3 regions of the Flavitalea sp. genome follow, and region 1 is predicted to be linked to each of the others. Evidence: riboswitches for the same ligand, from Rfam matches in the RefSeq annotation. Region 1 holds a riboswitch; each other region holds the start of a gene.
The links. A riboswitch is a leader RNA that binds a small molecule or an ion and turns the genes downstream of it on or off. The one in region 1 is predicted to bind cobalamin.
Positions count from the first base shown of each region.

Region 2: linked by a shared signal. The riboswitch ahead of VK664_RS21425 (TonB-dependent receptor plug domain-containing protein) and the one ahead of metE (5-methyltetrahydropteroyltriglutamate--homocysteine S-methyltransferase) in region 1 are both predicted to bind cobalamin.
Region 3: linked by a shared signal. The riboswitch ahead of VK664_RS22180 (ABC transporter substrate-binding protein) and the one ahead of metE (5-methyltetrahydropteroyltriglutamate--homocysteine S-methyltransferase) in region 1 are both predicted to bind cobalamin.

Region 1 covers NZ_DATHKG010000094.1:34,887-41,947, forward strand. The annotation lists gene VK664_RS14990 (ABC transporter permease) at 1-1,059, opposite strand, end outside; gene VK664_RS14995 (hypothetical protein) at 1,465-1,761, opposite strand; gene VK664_RS15000 (ABC transporter permease) at 2,133-4,151, opposite strand; gene VK664_RS15005 (hypothetical protein) at 4,055-4,543, opposite strand; cobalamin riboswitch at 4,836-5,025, shown strand; gene metE (5-methyltetrahydropteroyltriglutamate--homocysteine S-methyltransferase) at 5,188-7,061, shown strand, end outside.
Region 2 covers NZ_DATHKG010000136.1:4,443-11,503, forward strand. The annotation lists gene VK664_RS21410 (nuclear transport factor 2 family protein) at 1-388, shown strand, start outside; gene VK664_RS21415 (hypothetical protein) at 448-1,440, shown strand; gene VK664_RS21420 (YncE family protein) at 1,445-2,515, opposite strand; gene VK664_RS21425 (TonB-dependent receptor plug domain-containing protein) at 2,521-4,491, opposite strand; cobalamin riboswitch at 4,605-4,805, opposite strand; gene VK664_RS21430 (Gfo/Idh/MocA family protein) at 5,013-6,098, opposite strand; gene VK664_RS21435 (threonine aldolase family protein) at 6,290-7,061, shown strand, end outside.
Region 3 covers NZ_DATHKG010000141.1:2,726-9,786, forward strand. The annotation lists gene VK664_RS22155 (xanthine dehydrogenase family protein molybdopterin-binding subunit) at 1-1,431, opposite strand, end outside; gene VK664_RS22160 (DUF4440 domain-containing protein) at 1,727-1,990, opposite strand; gene VK664_RS22165 (AraC family transcriptional regulator) at 2,238-2,936, shown strand; gene VK664_RS22170 (helix-turn-helix domain-containing protein) at 2,906-3,133, shown strand; gene VK664_RS22175 (Dph6-related ATP pyrophosphatase) at 3,218-3,940, opposite strand; gene VK664_RS22180 (ABC transporter substrate-binding protein) at 4,079-5,020, opposite strand; cobalamin riboswitch at 5,111-5,308, opposite strand; gene VK664_RS22185 (N-acetylglucosamine kinase) at 5,376-6,215, opposite strand; gene VK664_RS22190 (sugar MFS transporter) at 6,246-7,061, opposite strand, start outside.

The sequences.
Region 1 (7,061 bases):
CAATACAGATAAACAAATCGCGGCAAAGACAATTACTGAACACTCGAGGAGCATTTGCATAACTAATTGTCGAAAGGTGCTTCCCATTACTTTGCGCATTCCGATTTCTTTCAGTCTTGAGTTCGCGCGTGCAATGGTGGTATTGGAAAAATTCAGACAAGCCGAAAGCAGGATAAGAAAAGCAAATACAAAGGGTCCATAAGCTGCAGAATCTTCCGGCCTTTGGACGAGGCTGTTATTGCTGATAAGGTTGCTTTGAACAGCACCATCTCTGAGAGACATCAATTCAAATCCCGAAACTTTCCAGTCTTCCCTTGCCTTGTTTTGAATTGACTTGTATTTTTTCAGCCTTTCCGGTAACGATTGCGCATCGGCAGAATTTGGAATTTTAAAATACGCAGCATCAACAAACCATCCCCAATCGTCCTGATCAATTTTTTTTCCATCCGGCTTGAATTGGTTTTCAAAATTTGTCAGCATGCCAAATTGGATGGTTGAGTTGAATGGAATATCCTTCAATACACCTGTTACTGTAACTGGCAAAGCAAAGGGCTCGCCTTCATAAAGGGTGATGATCTTGCCTACCGGATTTTGATTTCCAAAATACTTCCGTGCTATTGTCTCGGTTATCAATATACCACCCTTATTCTTTAGATCCTTAACACCTGAAACAATGGGAAAATTAAAAAAATCAAAAAAAGATGCATCTGTAAAATGAACCTGTTCTGTAAATACTTCACCGGTATCCGATTTTGCATTTAATCCTCTGCTGTCGTAACGCAGTACCTGTTGAATACCTGCAAAATCATTTTTTGCGGCCTGTATTGCGGCCATTGGAAAGATCCCTTTGATGCCATCTGCTCCTTCTTTCCTCGTCAATGCCCGGTAAACATTATCCCTGTCCGGATGAAAATTATCATAGCTAAAAGAGTAGCGATAAGTCTGGTAACCCCATACCATCGCTGCGATACCAATGGCCATTCCAACAATATTGATCAGGGTATAAGATTTATAACGCCATAAATTCCGCAGTACTATCTTATAATAATTCTTAAGCATGAGGTTGTTGTTAGTATTGGTGCAGGATGGGGCAAATGACGAACGCGGGTGCGGGTATAGGGTTCAGTTCCCAGGTTTATAACGGGAAAAATATGCCAGATATTTAAAGCGAAGATTGACAGGCAGTTGTTGCAGAGGCGTGCATGGTAGCGTACGTTTGCATTACACCATTTGTCCGCTATTGATACACCTTATGTCGTCCTTATATAGCTTATACTATTTGAGAAAAAGTCGCTTGATGAACCAAAAAATGTAATGCTCCCAAATGTTCAAGAAACGTGTTTTATGTAAGCTAAGTAAGCTAAGTTGCTTAATTAGGAATCCAGTCCAAAGCTATGGCCTGAACCTATTAATGCAATTTATGTTAGTTAGCTTTTGCGTTGTGCAAATGCATTAAGTGGCGGATCACGAGCGCACCTGGGTAATAACAGAACCAAGCAAATCAACGACGTCTTGCTGAATGAGGCCAATCTGCTCTATTTCATCTCCTGTTCTCCATTGTTCCCCATTTCTTAAAAGTGTCAGGCGATTAGTACCTCTTCCCGATTGAAGCAGCACATCATAGGTGCCGGTTAGTGCACCGTCCCAGGAAATGGTTTCAGCAATAGCGGCTTTGTAGAAAATATCCTTATGCATGAAAGTGGTTGTGAAAACCAGGTGATCGGATGAATCCGGCCTACCAGTAACGAGTTGATAGCCCATGGAGTTTTATTTTAGATTACTAAGGTATAAAAAATTGGAACTAAGAAAAAATCCGATTTTATATGTTGCATTGATAGTGGGTGTTTCTCGACTATAGAATCAAACGATCCACATGGTACTTGTTCCAGAATATTTAAAGAACAAAAGCAGATTAAAGGCACCAGGAAATCATCCTCAACATGGGTATCAGCCATAGTTTTATTTATAAAGGATACAAAGAGTGGATCGATCCAATTGTCGTGCCATAGGCTGTTGGTGTATACTTCCATTTATACCGGGAAATGCCCAAAGGTTTAAAAAGTTTATCGTCTGTATATTTCTCCATGTACAATGATGTATGTCTTTTTTGTTATATTCCAAAATGAATTATGTTATTCCGTTCTCAAACTTTTGATCGGATTCTTTGTGGCCGCCTTGATGGCCTGGTAGCTGACTGTACACAGAGTGATCAGTAGCGCTCCTGCGATGACTATAGCAAAAATCCACCAGTTGATTTCCGTATGGTAATCATATTTTTGTAACCATTTTTGTAGAAGATGATTCGCTAGTGGGACTGCGATCAGGCATGCGAGAATTACCAGCCGTACAAAATCTGCCGATAATAATTTCCAAAGGCTATAAACAGTTGCCCCTTGTACCTTGCGTACACCGATTTCTTTGGTTCTTCTTTCAGCCATAAAAGCCGCAAGTCCAAACAATCCAAGACATGAAATAAAAATAGCCAGTGTCGAGAATACGGCTGCCAGTTTTCCAATTCGTTCTTCATTTGAAAACTTCTGACTGAATTCAGTATCGGCAAATTGGTAATCGAATGGTACAGAAGGTACAAGTTTTTTGAAGACAGCTTCCGTTTTAGATATCGCTTCTGCTGCGCTGAGCGCCGGACTTATGCGAATATTGATATATGCGGTTGCCTCTTCATAATTAATGCCAAAAATCGCTGGCCGCACTGCTTCAAACGGTGACTCCATAATCATGTCCTTCACTACGCCTATTATTCGAAATGGCTGATTATCCCACTTAATTATCTCACCAACGGGATTCTTCAATTGCATATATTTCACTGCAGCTTCATTTATCAGCAAATGATAGACCAGACCTGGTTTGCTATGCGAGCTTACAGAATCTGTTACAAAAGCTGTTGAAAAATCTCTGCCTTCTTTGATCTTCCATCCTACAGTCTTTCCATAATCAAAGGTTGTCCAGTTAATAGCAAAGCTTTCAGTCTTGTTTGGATCTTTGTCTTTCCATTCGAAGGCACTACTTTTTGACCATACGCCTGTAACAGGTCCGGACGAGCAGCCGACATCGGCGGCAATACCTTTTACTTTTAATTCATTGTTTAAGACGTTCAGTTTATCCCTTAGGTCTGCAGATTTTATTTGCACCATTAATAGGCCGCCGCGGTCATAACCTACCGGCCGGTTTTTAGCGAACTGAATTTGACGGTACACTATAACAGTGCCCATGATCAGGATGATGGATACTGTAAATTGCACCACAACCAGGGCTTTGCGGGGTAATGCTGCAAAGCGCCCCGCCCGGTAAGTGCCTTTTAATGCAGTAACAGGATTAAAAGAAGATAGGTAGAAAGCAGGATAACTTCCGGCTATGGCACTCGTTATCACAATGAAAGCCAGGCTAAGTGCCCAAAAAAATGGTTTTGACCAAAACATCGTTATTTGTTTATCAGCCAATGCATTAAACCAGGGTAGTGAGATAGTAACCAGGACGAGCGCAATGAAAAATGCGAGAGATACAACAACAAAAGATTCAGCCAGGAATTGAACGATCAATTCTGCTCGCATAGATCCCACGGCTTTCCGGATCCCGACTTCTTTGGCCCGTTTTTCACTACGTGCGGTGCTGAGATTTATAAAATTGATGCAGGCAAGTAATAACACAAAGACACCGATAATGCAGAATAGCCACACAATCTGTATGCGTCCGCCCACATTTATATCTTCCTTCCAGTCTGAATACAAATGCCAGCGGCTCATAGGATTTAGAAATGTCCGGATATTAAACTTTTTATCAATAACAGCATTGTCATAGGTAGCATTTTTTATTCTTTCAGAGACCTCCGCGAAACCGGCATTTGGCTGTAGCTGCACATATATAAGAAACGAACTGTTTCCCCAATCTGTTCCATCCATCATCCACTTGTTATGCGACAAAAGAAGATCCCACGATGAAAGAAACTTCATGCTACTGAATTCCGTATTATGAGGCAGGTCCTTATAAACGCCAGTTACTTTTACATCCATCTGGTTGTCTATTCGCATCATCCTGTTCAAAGGATCGGCGTCACCAAACAATGCTTTTGCAGTAGAGGCGGAGAGAAGTATTGAGGATGGATCCCTGAGTCCGGAACGGGTGCCGCTAAGCATTTCCAAAGAAAGCATATCAGGGGCATCCGGCTGCATAAACCTGCCACCCTGGAGATTGCGACTTCAGCTGCTGAAAGAACATGAGATTCATTCCACCGGGACATGACTATGTATTTAAAATCCCGGCCATACTTGTTGCGTAGTTCTGCCTCCAAAGGTCGTGGCAACGCTGCCGATGCAAATCCACGGCCAGCAAAACGCCCTTTATTCATTACCTGCGCAATCTTGTTGTAGTTCTTATAGTGCTGGTTAAAGGACAGCTCATCGTACATCCATAAACCAATAAGAATGGCGATGGCCATACCTGCGGCAAGGCCACCTATATTAATGAATGAGTATCCTTTTGAACGTGAAAGGGTTCTCAATGCGATCTTTAAATAATTATGAAACATAACATGGGCTTTATATATAAATACCTGGTGATAAATTAAACAAGGTTTTAATTGAGCAACAAAATTGGCACCGAAAAGGGATCATTTGATAGTTAATGACTTGCAGATTAGTTAGATTGGAACCTGTTCGTTTCTGATACAAAAATGTCCGCTCCCGGCTATGCTTAATTTAGGGTTGAGTATTGAGGAATTAGATTTTTGTGAGAAGCTTGAGTCATCATAGCGAAAAACTTGTTACAATCTGTGTTTAATAATCATGTAAATTTGCCTTGAATAAGTTCTTTACTATATTTCTTCATCATGCGGATAAGGTTTTACTTAATGTAAATTAATAGGGAATTGTGTGCGAATCACAAGCTGTCCCGCAACTGTAAGTAACACAAACAATTTTTATCCTTGTTGTCCACTGCCCGGTTAACCGGTGTGGGAAGGACGGTAAAAATGTTACAAGTCAGGAGACCTGCCTTTTCGTATTGACAATGCTTTCGTGGAATGAAGCGGGATGTCAATTGATGTACATATAATTATCCAGGCATTCTTGTGCCTTTTTATGTGTGCCTGATTCGATTCACCTTCCTGACATAAAACATTGCGAGGTTTAGCAAAAGAGCTTTAAACTGATTTTTTCATTTTAAAAGCAAAACATGCAAACGCACAACTTAGGCTACCCGAGGATAGGCAGCCAAAGGGAATTAAAAAAAGCATCTGAACTCTATTGGTCGGGCAAAATTCCTTTACAACAATTATTACAGACGGGCAAGACAATCCGCCTGCAGAATTGGCTATTACAAAAAGACGCAGGCATTGACCTGGTACCTTGCAACGATTTTTCTTATTACGACCAGGTGCTTGATACAAGTATTATGGTTGGTGCAATCCCGGAAAGGTATCATTCATTGGTTGAAGCAAAGCAATTGAACGATATCGATTTGCTCTTTGCGATGGCAAGAGGCTATCAAAAAGATGGCTTTGATATCACCGCTATGGAAATGACAAAATGGTTCGATACCAATTATCATTATATAGTTCCTGAATTTACTGCCAATCAGAAATTTACCTTGTATTCAAACAAAATACGGTCAGAATTTTTAGAAGCAAAACAAAATGAGATTAATGCAAAACCTGTGTTGTTGGGACCAATATCGTATTTGCTGCTTGGTAAAGAAAAAGAAAGCGGTTTTCACAGACTTGAATTGATTAAAAATTTATTGCCCGTTTACCTGGAAATACTGAAAAATCTGGATGAAACGAATGTTCATTATGTGCAGTTTGATGAGCCCTGTTTATCATTGGATTTAAGCGAAGCTGAAAGAACGGTAATTGTCAAAACATATCAGGAAATTAAAAATAAGTTTCCTCACCTGCACATCATTTTAGCTAGTTATTTTGAATGTTATGGCAACAATCTGCAAACAGTATTGGGCCTTCCCGTACAAACCATCCATCTTGACCTGGTACGCTGTCCATCACAGTTAGACGATATCTTAGCGACTGATTTTGTAAAGACAAAAACAAATCTTTCATTAGGTGTTGTTGATGGTAGAAATATCTGGAAAAATAATTTTCAACAATCCCTTACATTTATTGATAAAGCAGTTGAAAAAATAGGTTCTGCCAGAGTTTGGATAGCTCCGTCTTGTTCACTGATTCATTCGCCTTGCGACCTGGATCTGGAAACAAACAACGAAACGCTGACCCCGGAAATAAAACAATGGCTTGCATTTGCTAAACAAAAAATTGACGAGGTGGTAACACTGAAACAACTGGCAAATAAAGAAAATACTGAAGCGGCGAATATCAAATGGCGGGAAAATCTAAAAGCAAATGAAAGCCGGAAAACTTCCACCCTTATTCATAACCAGGAGGTAAAGCAACGTGTTGCCGCAATCACTGAAAATGATACAAAGCGTACAAACGATTTTTCGATAAGAAAAATAGCTCAACATAAAGCACTTCGTTTACCCTTGTTTCCAACAACCACAATAGGTTCGTTTCCACAAACAACCGAGGTTAGAAGCTGGAGAGCTAACTTAAAAAAGGGTGAACTTACACAAGAGCAGTACGATGAGCTGATTGCAAAAGAAACGATAAAGGCAATCCGCTGGCAGGAAGAAACAGGCATCGACGTTTTGGTACATGGTGAGTTTGAACGTAACGATATGGTTGAATATTTTGGTGAACAACTGGAGGGATTTACATTTTCTAAGAATGGCTGGGTACAGAGTTACGGCAGCCGCTGCGTAAAACCCCCAATCATTTTTGGCGATGTCAGCAGGTCGGCACCGATGACATTACGTTGGACTTCTTTTGCACAATCACTTACCAAACAATGGGTAAAAGGAATGCTGACCGGGCCGGTTACCATCCTACAATGGAGCTTCGTCCGCAACGACCAGCCACGCAGCGAAACCTGCACCCAGATTGCATTGGCTATTCGTGATGAGGTGGTTGATCTGGAAAAAGCAGGTATAAAAATTATACAGATTGATGAGCCTGCTATCCGCGAAGGTTTGCCCCT
Region 2 (7,061 bases), on a different contig from region 1:
TAACACAGATTCCATCAGTGTTCAACAAGTAGTCATAAAGTTATTTGATGGTATAGCCGGGTTAGACTCATCTGAAATTGTCACCCACGTAACAAAAGATTTCCTGTTGTTGGAAGACGGCCAGATATGGAACACAGATTCACTGATCAAGGTACTTAAACCAATGAAAACCCAGGATTTTAGACGAACCAACGAATTCCGTTTTGTGAGTCAGCAAATTGCGGGTGGAATAACCTGGATAGTTTATTATAACACGGCGCATATCCTGTTTAATGGACAGAAAAGAGATATTAATTGGCTGGAGAGTGCTGTTCTTGTAAAAGATGATAATAACTGGAAAGTTAAAATGCTGCATTCAACAATGCTTAGGAAACCTTCAGCCAGGTAACCGCGTATACTAATTAAACAATTGTACACTCAAGAAAATTTCTTAAAAATAAGACCCGAATGTTCAATACAATTCATATAATGATCCTGAGAATAACGGTACTGTTGCAAATTGTATTGATACTAACGCCACATGCCGGCCATACTCAGCTTCCGAAATCAAATGCAGTCTTTACATCTGACATTGATAATTTCTGGTTAGCTTACGATAGCATTATTAAAACAAGTGACCGGGAAAAGCAAACCAATATTATAAAGGCATTATATATTGATGTCGGCACAGAAGGATTAAAGGCTTTCATGACTGCCAGGAACTTTTCAGCGGAGAATTATATAAGGTTAATCAATGACTACCCTGCTTTCTGGAAAAGTGTCCGCAAAAATACCCTGGCCATTAAATCACAGGTCGAACAGATTGAAAAAAGTGTTGATCGGTTCAGATTATTATATCCTTCAATAAAGCCCGCCGGAATTTATTTTACAATCGGAGGTTTAAAATCGGGCGGAACCACTACCGAAAATATGGTACTCATTGGAGCAGAGATGGCTGCAGCTGATACCGGCACTGACGCATCGGAACTCAGCAATTGGCTGCGCTCAGTGTTCAGTAGCCAGATATCAGGCAATATTGTTGGATTAAACATCCACGAATATGTACATACGCAGCAAAAAAAGAAGGGAGCCTCTTTAATTGCTCAATGCCTGCAGGAAGGTTCAGCCGACTTCATAGCGGAACTGGTAACCCGTCAGAAAAATCTTAATGATTATATGATTTATGGCCAGAATAATGAATCCACCTTAAAACTTCGTTTTCGAAATGAAATGTGGCGAAGATCGATCTCAAGCTGGCTTTATAATGGCGAAAGATCGGAACATCCTGATCTTGGCTATTTTATGGGATATACCATTTGTCGTGCATATTACAACCGGGCAACCGACAAACAGCAGGCAATTAAAGACATCATTGAGCTCGACTACGCAAGTAAGGATTCAGTTACCATTTTCCTGGACAAATCATCTTATTATAGTAACCCAAACCTTCGGACCCAATAGCCGGTTATTCTTTCCAGATGGCTACACTGTTAGGATTTACTCCCGGACTTACTGAAAATGAATATTTCTTCTTTCCGGTTTTGTCAAAACAAAAAACTTCACCAGAGCTAATATAATTTTTTGCATCTGTTACAAATACTTCACCAGTAGAATTATCAATGGTCAGCCCATAAGGTGATACTATTACCGTACCGTCGGTTACAAAGTTTTCAGAAGCCTGTTTAAAATCTGTTGTATTAAGTACTCTTACAGTATTTGAACCAAGATAGCCACCTGTCACAAATAACTGTCCATCATAAAAACGAATCTTTCCCACAGTAGTATCTGCCTTTTTGATGATTGCGCCGGTTGTAGAATTAAATTTTACAATTGAGGGTTTGATAGTACCATAATTGCCTGTACATGCTACATAAACATTGCCTGCTTCGTCGGCTGTAATGCCCCCGGGATTTACTCCGACAACGATCTTGCGCGTTTCTGTCATTGTTACGAGATCGACTAATGATACCGTTGAATCGGGAACATTGTTGAAACCACCTGAGTTGGAAACGAATAATTTATCCCCTGCAATTGCCATCATTTCAGGGTTTGCACCTACAGTAATAAACTTTTCGACCTGCAGCGAATTCGTGTCTATTACTGCGACTGTGCCATCATAAGATGAAACAAGTACTTTGTTTTTATATGGCAGCGCATAACGTGGTAATCTTGGTGCACCGCTATTATTTTTGAACTCAATTTTTTGTAAACTTTTCGCAGTTGCCGCCGAAGAAACCTGCACATAACTTGACCCGTTCATCACAATATAGATCTTCGATCCATAAATAATGAGATCATTCCCGGTATCACCCAATCCGCTGCCATTCGCAGTTGCAAATATATCTGTGCTTGTTGTATTGGTGGATGTATTGTAAAATGTAAGTGTAGTATTGTTTTGATTGAATAAGCCTTCATTCAAAACATACAGGCCCCTTGTTATTTTTGGTTGTTCATGTTCATCTACATCATCTTTTTTACACGACACTGCGGACATTGCAATAACAGCGGCCAATAAAAAAACGTTTGACTTTTTCATCTTGATTATAAATTATTAAGAGTTAAAATTATTTTATACGACCTGCCGGGCATGGGATAATATCGCACTACATCATAACGCGCATCGTTGATGTTATTTATTTCTACTTTCGCTGTAATGCCTGAACCTGCCAGCCTGAATTTCTTTGAGACAAAAACATCACAGGTTATCCAGCCGTTTATTTCGTTAAATGGGTTGTTTTCTCCCAGGGTAAAACGCTTTCCGGAAAATAACAGGCTGGGTCCTGCCATCCATTGACGATAACCAAAAGACAACATTGCTGAACCCGAATGGTCCGGTGTATAAGGTATTCTGTTTTTATAGGTTGTCGAAGCCGGGTCTGTTTTGTCCAACGCTTTTTGCCAGGTATAGGCAACTCTTGTGAACCAGTTTATTTCATGAGACAGTTTGCCATCCAGTTCGGTGGTAAGATCAATACCATTGATATTCACAACGCCCAGGTTGAGCATGGTCCAAACAAACAGGTTCCTGTTCGGAACTGCGACAATTTTGTCTTTCACCCTCAGATGATAAGCATCCAGGCTTAACCCCAATTTTTTTATCGCCCCATTATAGCTTTTGGCAAAACTGACACCAAGGTTATAGTGATCAGCAAATTCCGGCTTCAGTGATCTGTTTCCAACGAGATTATAATAGAGGTCATTAAACGTTGGCATCCGGAACAACTTTTTATAAAAAGCCCTGAACATAAGCGGACCATCTTTCCGGGTCTTTACACTCAATGCAACGGCCGGAGTAAATTCATTGCGGTATAATGTCGCAGCATTATCAGTTTTATCAGCAATATAGTTATGCAACACCGAGGTATTAAGTTGCCATACACCCCTATGATAATTCAGAGAGATGTTGTTCCAGGCAGCGATTCGCTTCGGAGCATTATAATTGCCTGTATTTGCTTTCAGAGTTGTATTTGCAAAGTCTGATGAGGCAGAAATAACCAAATTATTCCCGGCTCTGTGACTGGCAACTGCACTCAGGTATATTTCCTGTTGCCTGTAATTATTCTTAAGCCCCCCCTGGTTATTCGGGTAATCGGGGTCAGAATATAATGTTTTATTGTACTGGTATTTCGCAGAAACGATTATGTTGGTACGAAATCCGGGCTTTAACTTAAACCTCGTTTGCGCATATACATCGCTGTTAGCAAGCTGTTGTACAGACCGGTCATTGAAAAAAACGATTGCACCTGGCAATCCTCTTTCGGAAAAATAAGAACCAAATTTTGTTTGCCAGTTTGAACTGTCGCTGAAGATATAAACCAGATTCGCCTCTGATTGAATAGAGCGGACAAAAGAGTTATTTCTTTCCGATTTATAGGAGAGATTGCCATTATCAACTACCACCGGATAATTACCGGTTGAATAGGTTGCTTCAATATTTCCGCTTAAAACCAGTCTGTCATTTAATGGCAGGTATAAGCCGGCAAAAGGTTGAATATGTTCAAACGAACCAGCTTTTATCCCGGTTTGCCATCCGGTTTTACCTGAACGGTTCAGGTCAAAAGTGTTTGATTCAATCGCAACTGTTGTTCCCGCAGCTGCAGCTCTCGCAGGCACCAGCGTTTCCTGTATCCCCGCCTGGTGCAATTGTAAAGACTGAATAAAAGTTGTCGAAAAACGACTAAGATCGATTTGACCGGTCTGCTGGTCCGATACCGGGATGCCGTCATAGAGAATGCCGGTATGAGCGGCACCCAGGCTTCTTACCGATATTGTTTTGAGTCCACCGGTACCGCCATAATCCTTTATCAATACCCCGGAAAAATAGCGCGCTGCATCCCCTACTGAGTATGCATTTATATTGTCCAGTTGCTTTTTATCAAATGCCTGTACCGGGGTTATCGACTTGAATAATTGCGGTTTCCCTTCAGCGCTGATCGTAACGGTCTGGAGTGTTGCGGCCGTATCTTTTTCCTGGCCTGCTACAAAAGACGGTATAAAAAATATTGTGCTCATCAAACTGATTAATGAAAACAATGCATGGTGATATGCAATCGAAAAACTTCTTTTAAACAAAATGAACATGATTAATTACTCATTATCCTCACTACTTTTTCCACGAAAGCATGTGATAGATGATTGTTATGGCAGGTCTTCTGGCTTGAAGCGCGATCTTGCGGCCTTCCCGTTTCGAATAAAGAAACAGTGGCAGTAGATGTGATCGCTGTGTTTGCTTCTTACAGCTGCGGGAACAGCTCCGGTTTTCAACCGGATTCCCTTTTAATCCTTGGAATCTGAAATTCCAGGAACCAGTAACTGGCGGCAAATATAGATTTTTAAGATGATCCTTTCTGAACTTTTTGTCCCGCCCGGCAGTATCGTCAAAATTTAGCTATGAAGAAAATAGGAATCCCTATACCTTAACGGGGTATGGTGAAACGCTGGTCGAATTCAACCCTGTACAGACAACTATTGGAATCAGCGTTTTACTTATGGAAGGTTAAGAATTATGAATATCAACTTTGAATAACCGGCACTTATTTAAGTGTTATAATCTCCCCTGTTCTTACCGACTCGTCACAGGCTACGGCAATACGAAGGCTGTTTACGCCGTCTTCTATTGAATCGGTCAGATCAAGGTCTTCACGTATCGCTTTCAGGAAAAACGCCTGTTCCCGATTACAAAGTTCCTGATGGTCCGGTTCATCCAGGAGGTTTATCCATTCATCTTTTTTAGTGAATTCCTGGCTGGCATCTATATCGGCATGATGCACCCGGATCGATTCTGTTTTTGTATGTGATTCAACATTATCTGATTTGCCCGTTCCACCGGCATTTTGAGCTATTATGGAAACTGAGCCTTTGGGACCAAAAACATCTTTTACAAAAAAAGCAGTTTCACTCACCATAGGTCCCCATCCTGCCTCATACCATCCAACTGATCCATCTTCAAACTTTAACTGAAGCTGCCCGTAGTTATAGTTGCTGGCCGGAATTTCATTTGACAACCTTGCGCCAATGGCATGAACCTTTACCGGTTTTGAACGGGTCATCTGGCACATAACATCTATATAATGTACACCGCAATCAACGATAGGACTGAGACTGTTCATAAGATTTTTGTGAACTGTCCACATGTTACCATGTGATTGCTGATTCAGGTTCATCCGCATTACCAGTGGTTTACCCATTTGTTGTGTCAGTTCTATAAACCGCATCCATGAAGGGTGGTAACGAAGTATATATCCAATGACCAGTTTTTTTCCTGATTCAGCCGCAGCCTTTGCAACGCGCTCAGCTCCCGCGATCGTGTCTGCCAAAGGTTTTTCGATAAACACATGACAACCTTTTTTAAAAGCAGATAGTGCGAAGGATTCATGGGTATCAGGATAGGTTGAAATACAAACCGCATCAGGTTTGGTAAACGACAACGCTTCTTCATAATCAGTAAAAAGCGGGTACCCACCCCCAAGCTTATCATTTAATACTTCTTTGCTTTTCCCGGTAGAAACCAGTCCGCATATTTCGAACCCATCGATGTTTGTATAAGCGATTGCATGTGAAGCACCCATGTTACCACATCCCACCACGAGAATTCTAACCGGTTTGTTATTGTTTGTCATGTAGTTTATACTATTTGTTTCCGGAACTAATTTATACTGATTGTTATTCGGAATGATTTATTCAAAATAATACGGGACGCAAATATACATCCTAAAACAGTAGTTTCCATTCATTCCTGCTTTGAGTAAATACCAAAAAAATCTTTCGCTGCTGCACGGATAAATTGTAATATGTGCTATAAAATTTTCATATGGAGGATAGAAGAAATTTTCTAAGGAAAGCAAGTCTCGCGATGATTCCGGGGATTATCCCTTTCGCCCCTGTAATGAGTAATTTAGTAATTAACAGGAACCAGGGCTTTGAAAGAGATAAGGTGCCTGGGATACAGCCTGAACAAAAATCGCAACGACGGTCCGTATACCAGCCGGAGCTATCGCCAGTCAATTTTGTTGCTGATAAAGAGCTGATGTCTGCCGGAGATTATATTTCAAGGTTGGACCTGATCAATAAACAATCAGCCATCCAGGCAGATTCATATGGAAATGGTGGATCAGTAGAAGCTTTGGAGAAAAAATTCGCAGCAATTACCGGTAAACAAAAAGCGATTTATATGCCAACGGGAACCATGGCGAATCAACTTGCCATAGCTGCCTTATGTGGAGCAAATACCAAAGTTTTTGTGCAGGAAACAAGTCATGTTTACCGTGATGAGGCAGATGCAGCACAATCGGTTCACAACAAGAGATTAATTCCGCTTGCAAAAGGTGAAGCAGCTTTTACCCTGGGAGAACTTAGGGCAGCTATCGATTATCATAATGATGGAGAAGTTTTCAAATCCGGCATTGGTGCGGTAAGCATTGAAAACCCGGTGAGGCGGGCTAATGGAGCCCAGGTTCCTTTCGATGAAATCAAAAAAATCTCTTCCTGGTGCCACGAGAATAAAATTAAACTGCATCTGGATGGGGCAAGGCTATTTCTGGCTTCGGCATATTCAAAAATTCCGGTCAGGGATTATTGTAATC
Region 3 (7,061 bases), on a different contig from region 1:
ATAGGTAGCCGTATACATAGGCCGATAGATACCGTAAGTCATATCATCTTCGCGAGTGTATATAAGCTTGATAGGGGCTTTCACCTTCTTTGAAATAAGGGCTGCCTCATAGAGGTAATGTCCATACGCCCTGCGTCCAAAGCCTCCACCCATCCGGGTCATCTCAATCTCAATTTTATCGGCCGGCAGGTTTAACAGTTTTGCAAGAGTAGGTTCTGACCAACCCGGAGCTTGCAGAGGTCCGGCCACCAGGGCTTTTTCATCTGTAACATGAGCAAAGAAATTTATCGGCTCCATGCAGTTATGTGCTAAAAACGGTGCATTATATGTGCGTTCAATAATCTGCGCGGCATTTTTAAAAGCCGTTTCGGGATCTCCGTCTTTTCTTAATTGTTGAGCTGGCTTTTGAGCATATTCCTGCATTTTTGCCAACTGTGCAGTGGTGCTTTCAAGTTCTCCCGGAACAACAACTTCTCTTTTTGCACCTCTGCCTCCAATTGTATCTTTTATATCTCCGGCAGGCTCCCATTCCACTATTAATTTTTTACGGGCATTCATTACTTCCCAGGTAGTATCGCCTACAACAACCAGCAAGTCGTTAAAAGTACGTGTATCAAAACCGCCTTGTTCGAAACCATCTTCATATAACTTCATACTAAACACTTCCTTAATGCCCGGCATTTTCAAAGCCTGAGATGCATCAAAAGATTTGAGTTTCATACCGAAACCCGGTGGATGATGAATCATGGCTATCAACATTCCTTCATGTTTATAATCCAATCCAAAAAGCGGTTTACCGGTTACGATTTTCGAGACTTCCACATTTTTCTTAGAGCTTCGTATTATCTTAAAATCCTTTACGTCTTTTAACTTAACTCCTTTTGGAATGGGAATGGCAGAAGCTTTTGATGCAAAGCTTCCATAGGTTCCTGATTTACCACTTTTTTCGTGATAAAGCAATCCGGATTTAGTCGTTACTTCTTCCATAGGCACGCCCCAGGTTTGGGCTGCGGCCTCTCTCAACATCTGGCGTGCTGCTGCCCCCGCTTCCCTTAATGGTTTCCAGTACATCCTGACAGAATTAGATCCGCCTGTAAATTGGGGCCCTAATTTTATACTGTCGTGCGGTCCCATTTCTACCACTACTTTTTTCCAATCTGCATCCAGCTCCTCGGCAAAAATCATGGGCAGAGAAGTCATTACATTTTGTCCAAATTCTGGGTTAGGATTAATGATTTTGATGATATTATCCGGTGTGATCTTGACATAACCGGTTATTTCAGTCCAATCTGCGACGTTTTTTAAGACTTTCGTTTTTTCTGCCAGTCCCAACCCCGGAAGTATACTGAAACTGATCATAAGACCCCCACCTGCCAAAAAGGAAGATTTCAGAAATGCACGCCTGTTACAGGCAGTTTTGGATTGTTCCATTTTAAAGTCTTTTTGTTTTTACAATTTAAACGAAAACGGATTGTGTTAAGATCCCACGAAGACTTCTTTGAAGCTACTCTATGGCTCCTTTAACACTACTCTGCTAACACCACGATTAATCCCTGGCAAGGGGCGGATAACGATAAACCTTTGAACTGCGTTACGGATAGTTACACCACAATAATTTACGAAATTTTTTGTTCATGTAAATCCTTTTATGAGATATTGAAAGGTTATAAGTTTACCTGTTAATGTTCAATTTTATGGGTGTCCCGGACACTACTAAAAGTCAATGTCAGCAATTTCCATTCCTTCTCTTGTTTTTATAGACTTCGGTAATGGTAAATTGAGTCACGGCGTCACTAATTTCTACCACAACATCATGGACATCAGCTTTCTTGTACCATATGCTGCCGGTTTTTATGATATCAAACTCCTCCTTCTTTTTCCAGGTACTACTCATATGGACAAATTTTGATTTGTCGTGGAAAAGTGAGGCCAGCTTATCGACATTCTTATCTGCCATCCACTGCCACTTTGCTTTGGAGAGATCCCTGATTTCCTGTTCAACTGCAGTGTTTTGTGCGAAGGACGATTGTCGTAATCTTCATGGCAGTTTTCGTGATTTAGCTGATGTTGTTCCAGTCAGTATAGACTAACGCTTCGACCCTATAAAGGTCATTGCATTTTTCTGCCTGGACTGTATACAGATTACGGTTTTACTTACCAATATCGCTGATTACTACAAGCGCTTCAATTACCGGATGCAGAAAACGGTAACTTTGATTCCTTTAAAAACTCCTTATATGGATGACCTGCGCCGGTTTGAAACAATCAATGATTACAATGTATTCAACAATAACGAAACACTCCATCCGCTGGTTAGTGTTGTCGATTTATCAAAGGCAAGTCCCCGACAGGGTTCCCGGATGTATTTTGGCTTCTATACTATATTCTTAAAAGATGTAAAATGTGGGGATATGGTTTATGGGCGTCACAATTATGACTACCAGGAAGGCACATTGGTTTTCCTTGCACCCGGGCAGGTGGCAGGCGTGAACAGCAATGGTGAAACGTATCAACCAAAAGGTTATGCCCTGGTCTTCCATCCCGATTTGATACCTGGCACATCACTGGGGCGCCATATCCAGGACTATACTTTTTTCGGTTATCAATCAAACGAATCACTTCATATTTCCGAACGCGAAAGAAAAATCATCCTGGATTGTTTTTCTAAAATTCAGTATGAACTGGAACATGCCATAGATAAGCACAGCAGGAGATTGATCGCATCCACGATCGAACTACTTTTAAATTATTGCATTCGTTTTTATGATCGCCAGTTTATTACCCGTGACCAGGTTCATAAAGGGATCTTAGAAAGATTTGAGCAATTGTTGAATGAATATTTTGCAACAGACAAACCTCAAACCATTGGTCTGCCTTCAGTAGCTACTGTGCCAACGAATTTCATTTGTCGCCTGGATATTTTGGCGACCTGGTAAAAAAGGAAACAGGAAAAACAGCACAGGACTACATACAATCGAAGGTGATTGAAATAGCCAAAGAGAGAGTATACGACCAAAGCAAATCAGTTAGCCAGATCGCCTACGAATTAGGATTTAAGTATCCTCAACATTTCACCCGTTTGTTTAAACAACGCGTTGGTCAATCGCCAAATGAGTACAGAATGCTTAATTAGCTGACCCGCTTTTGTTGTTATCAAAAACAGTAGTAAAAGGAGAGTGAATCTATTAAAAGGTATAAATTTTCTCTCATCAAGGTTTTAAGGGCTCAATAAGAGATCACAAAACCAGAAACCTTTTGTGCCGACATCCGGGACCTGGGTCGGATGATCAGACAGTTTTATTTCCAAAGCCTTATATGTTTTTTCACCGGTGACGATGCTGATGGCCTTATTAAAAAAAGGCGCCTCAAAACAAAAGGAATGGAATTCGCCATTCTCCCCGCAGGGATCTACAGTTGAGGGCAATTCTGATATAAAATCATTATCTATTATCCGACCGCACCAGGTTTCATCGAGGTAACCATCATTTATACAGCAGGTAACGGTCTTAAATCCTTTGCCAATGAAATCATCGACAATCCCAAGGGTTTCCATCTTCCAGAGCGGGAACACGCAATACATATCCAAAGCTGCCATTTTATTTTCCCGGTACTGCCTCAGATCTTCCAAAAAAATATCCCCGAAAATTACATGGTATATTTTTTCTGCTTTTGCTTTCTGCAATATAGTCTGCATCTGCTCCTCATATTCTGCATTGCTGGCTTCATAGACGTAGGCTTTCAGTATTGGTATGCCGATGCTGTCAGCCTGGGCATCGATTAATTCTTCCCTGACACCATGCATACTAAGCCTTTTGTAATGACCATTGATTGTACTGAGCAGGTACTTCACTTCATACAAACCCTCTTGCCGTATTTTGTGCAACGCATAGCTGCTGTCCTTTCCACCACTCCAGCTGAATATGGCAGGTATTTTATTCATAGAGACCTGCTTTAATTTTCACGCTCATGGCACCACCTGATATTAATAACACCATTCAATACTCCTTTTATAAATATATCATTCAATACTCCTGTTATAAATATCAACACTCAATACCCCGGTGATAATTATTCTCGTTCAAGACTCTTGTAACGAATACGAAGGATACAGCGGAGCTGATTTTTCCTGCAGATGATTTGGCATTGTAAACAATGCAGGATGAAACAAAGCAGCTAACAATTCAATGCCATCTACCAGTCCCGCGGCCGAAGGTTGAGTGAACAGATCAAAATCTGCGATGTAAACCTGTTTTGTTTTAACAGCAGCTATTTCATCCCAATTTGCCCTTTGCTCCAGCAGGTGTATTTCCTGTAGCGCCCTTTCCTGGTGAAAACCACAGGGAGCAATCACCAATACTTCGGGATTGTATTTTATAATTTTATCCCAGGGGGTAACGATGCTGTCTCCGGCGGGATTGCCCAACATATCAATACCACCAGCCATAGCCACCTGGAATGGTATCCAGTGCCCGCAATTGTAGATAGGATCGATCCATTCCATCATCATTACTCTTTTAAGCGGCATCTGGTGTTGCCGGAGTATATCAAGCAAAACCGATGTTCTTTTTTGTAACGAAGCCAAATAGGTATAGGCCGCTTCTTCATGACCCAGAGCAGTAGCGATGGTAACTGCTGTCTGGTACACATCATCAAGGTTATTCGGCGTTAGCGGTATTATGCGAGGCTGTTTGGTCAATTTAGCTACTGCTGCCGCTGTGCATTTGGTATCTATCTGGCAAACCTCGCAGGTGTCCTGTGTAAAAATAATATCGGGTGCTATCCGTTCCAGCATTGTTTCTTCGACATAGTATAAGCTTTTACCCTGCGCTTTGCTGGCAGAAAATACCTTGTCTATCTCCAGGCTGGTGTAATTTTTCCCTTCCATCACACAACGCACTACTTTCTGTTTCTCTGCCAGTGCCACAGCCGGGCACTCAAAGGTTACACCCTGCAACAAATGCTGAAGGCCCATGTCATATATCATCTGGGTAGCAGCCGGTAAAAAGGATGAGGCGATCATTGTAAATTTTTTTGTGACTGCTCCCGGTTATAAAAAAGATTGAAAATATAAATGCCTCACGGCTTCTACATCTGCTGCCTTTCACCCTGAATGATTGTTTCTGGTGCGGCAGGTCTTCTGACTTACTCCATTGTTCATTGCCTTCCCATAGCGCCTTGGCGCCAAAGTGGCTTGAAGATTGAACAACATATGAAGGAGCTTACAGCTACGGGGATAGTCCCGGAATTACACCGGATTCCCTTTTAATCCCATGCTTTGAAGCAGGAAACCGTTCCGCAGCAAATGTAGCTTTTAAGAACAATCAGACAAATTGATTTTTTATTAGCCCTTAAGTATTGGGTCGATGTTACCTGTTCTACGTTCGATGAAATTTAACAAGATCAACCATCGGATACCTGGTAATGCGACCGAAAGTTAAATCATGCTCTTCGCATAAGCCAGCTACTATATCTCTGTAGTTCCATGCGATTCCGCCGGTAAAATAAAGAGGTGCCTCACACTGCCGGACGCAATCAAGAATATGACGAACAAAAAAATCATTCAGCCCATTTTTCAGGATTTTTTCAATGAATTCATGACCCCGATTCTTTGCAAGAAAATAGGAAAACGAAGCAAGGTATCTGTTTGGTAAAGAGCTTTTATATACCCCTTCAAGAATCCTTGCATAGTTGTTATCATTGTCCTGTTCAAAACTGTTTTTAAGCTCCTCAGGAAATTCGTTGTAGAGATAATGTTGCAATAATATCTTCCCAAGATAGGCCCCGCTTCCCTCATCGCCCAAAACATAACCCAACCCCGGCTTATTCCATGTAATATCCTTACCATCATAAAAACAGGAGTTAGAGCCTGTGCCCATTATGGATACTATTCCTTTATCGTTTCCGCAAAGCGCCCGGGAAGCAGCCATCAGGTCATGTGTTATAGAAATTACCGCTTCCGGAAATATCGCCTTTAAAGCAATATCAACTACTTCGATATTGGCTTTGGAATTACAACCGGTTCCGTAATAATAAATCCTTGTAATCCTGGCTTGTTCGGGAAGCTTGACAAGAAGTTCAAGCTTTAAAATTTCACATATGTCAAAGCTTGTTTGAAAATAAGGACTTATTCCCTGAGTATTGACATATATATCATTGCCATCGTTTACCAGGCACCAATGCGCTTTGGTAGATCCACTGTCCGTGATCAATATCATTTCTATTATTTTATTTGAAGTCTTATTCAGCTATTCCGAATAAAGCGAAACGTTGAGCTTGTTACGCTTTCGGGTTTGTAATATGGATCTGATACAATAACAGATACTAAAAAAGTAACAGGGTAATAGCACCCAATACGCAGTTTGATTGTCAGAAATTTCCGCCATCCATCCATATAGCAATGGCATGATTGCTCCGCCTGCGATACCCATAATCAATATTGATGAACCCCTGTTAAGACTTCTACCCTTCAGGCCCTGCAACGCCGTCGGCCATATAGCGGGCCACATCAATGCATTCACTGCCCCGAGAAGGGCCACGAAAAAAACAGATGATCTTCCCGGAATGATTATAATTAAAATTGTTACTGCAATTCCAGCTATGGAACAATACAAATAAGCTCTTTCCTGAGTGATGAATTTTGGTATGACTATTACTCCGAGTATATATCCAGCCATCATCGCCGCAAGGGTATATGAAGTGAGACCTTTTGAAAAATCAAAGCTTAATTCATGATAAAGGCCATAATTACCTATTGTATCTCCGGCGATCACCTCCACTCCTACGGCACAGAAAATTGCTATAAAGCCCATCACAAGATTCATTGAAGATCCGGGAGCTTTCTTAATATCTGATAGACGGCCATTACCGGTTTCAGATTCCGGATTGATCTCGGGAAGATGTGCATATTTAAGCGCATAAGCTACCAGGATCAACAGCAGGGCTATAAGGCAATAAGGTAAGATCACAGCTCTGGCCAGAATATCCAGTTTTATGGTTTTTTCAGCAGCACTCAATACAGCCAGTTCTTTCATAAACTCATCAGCGTCTTTAAATATGATAGC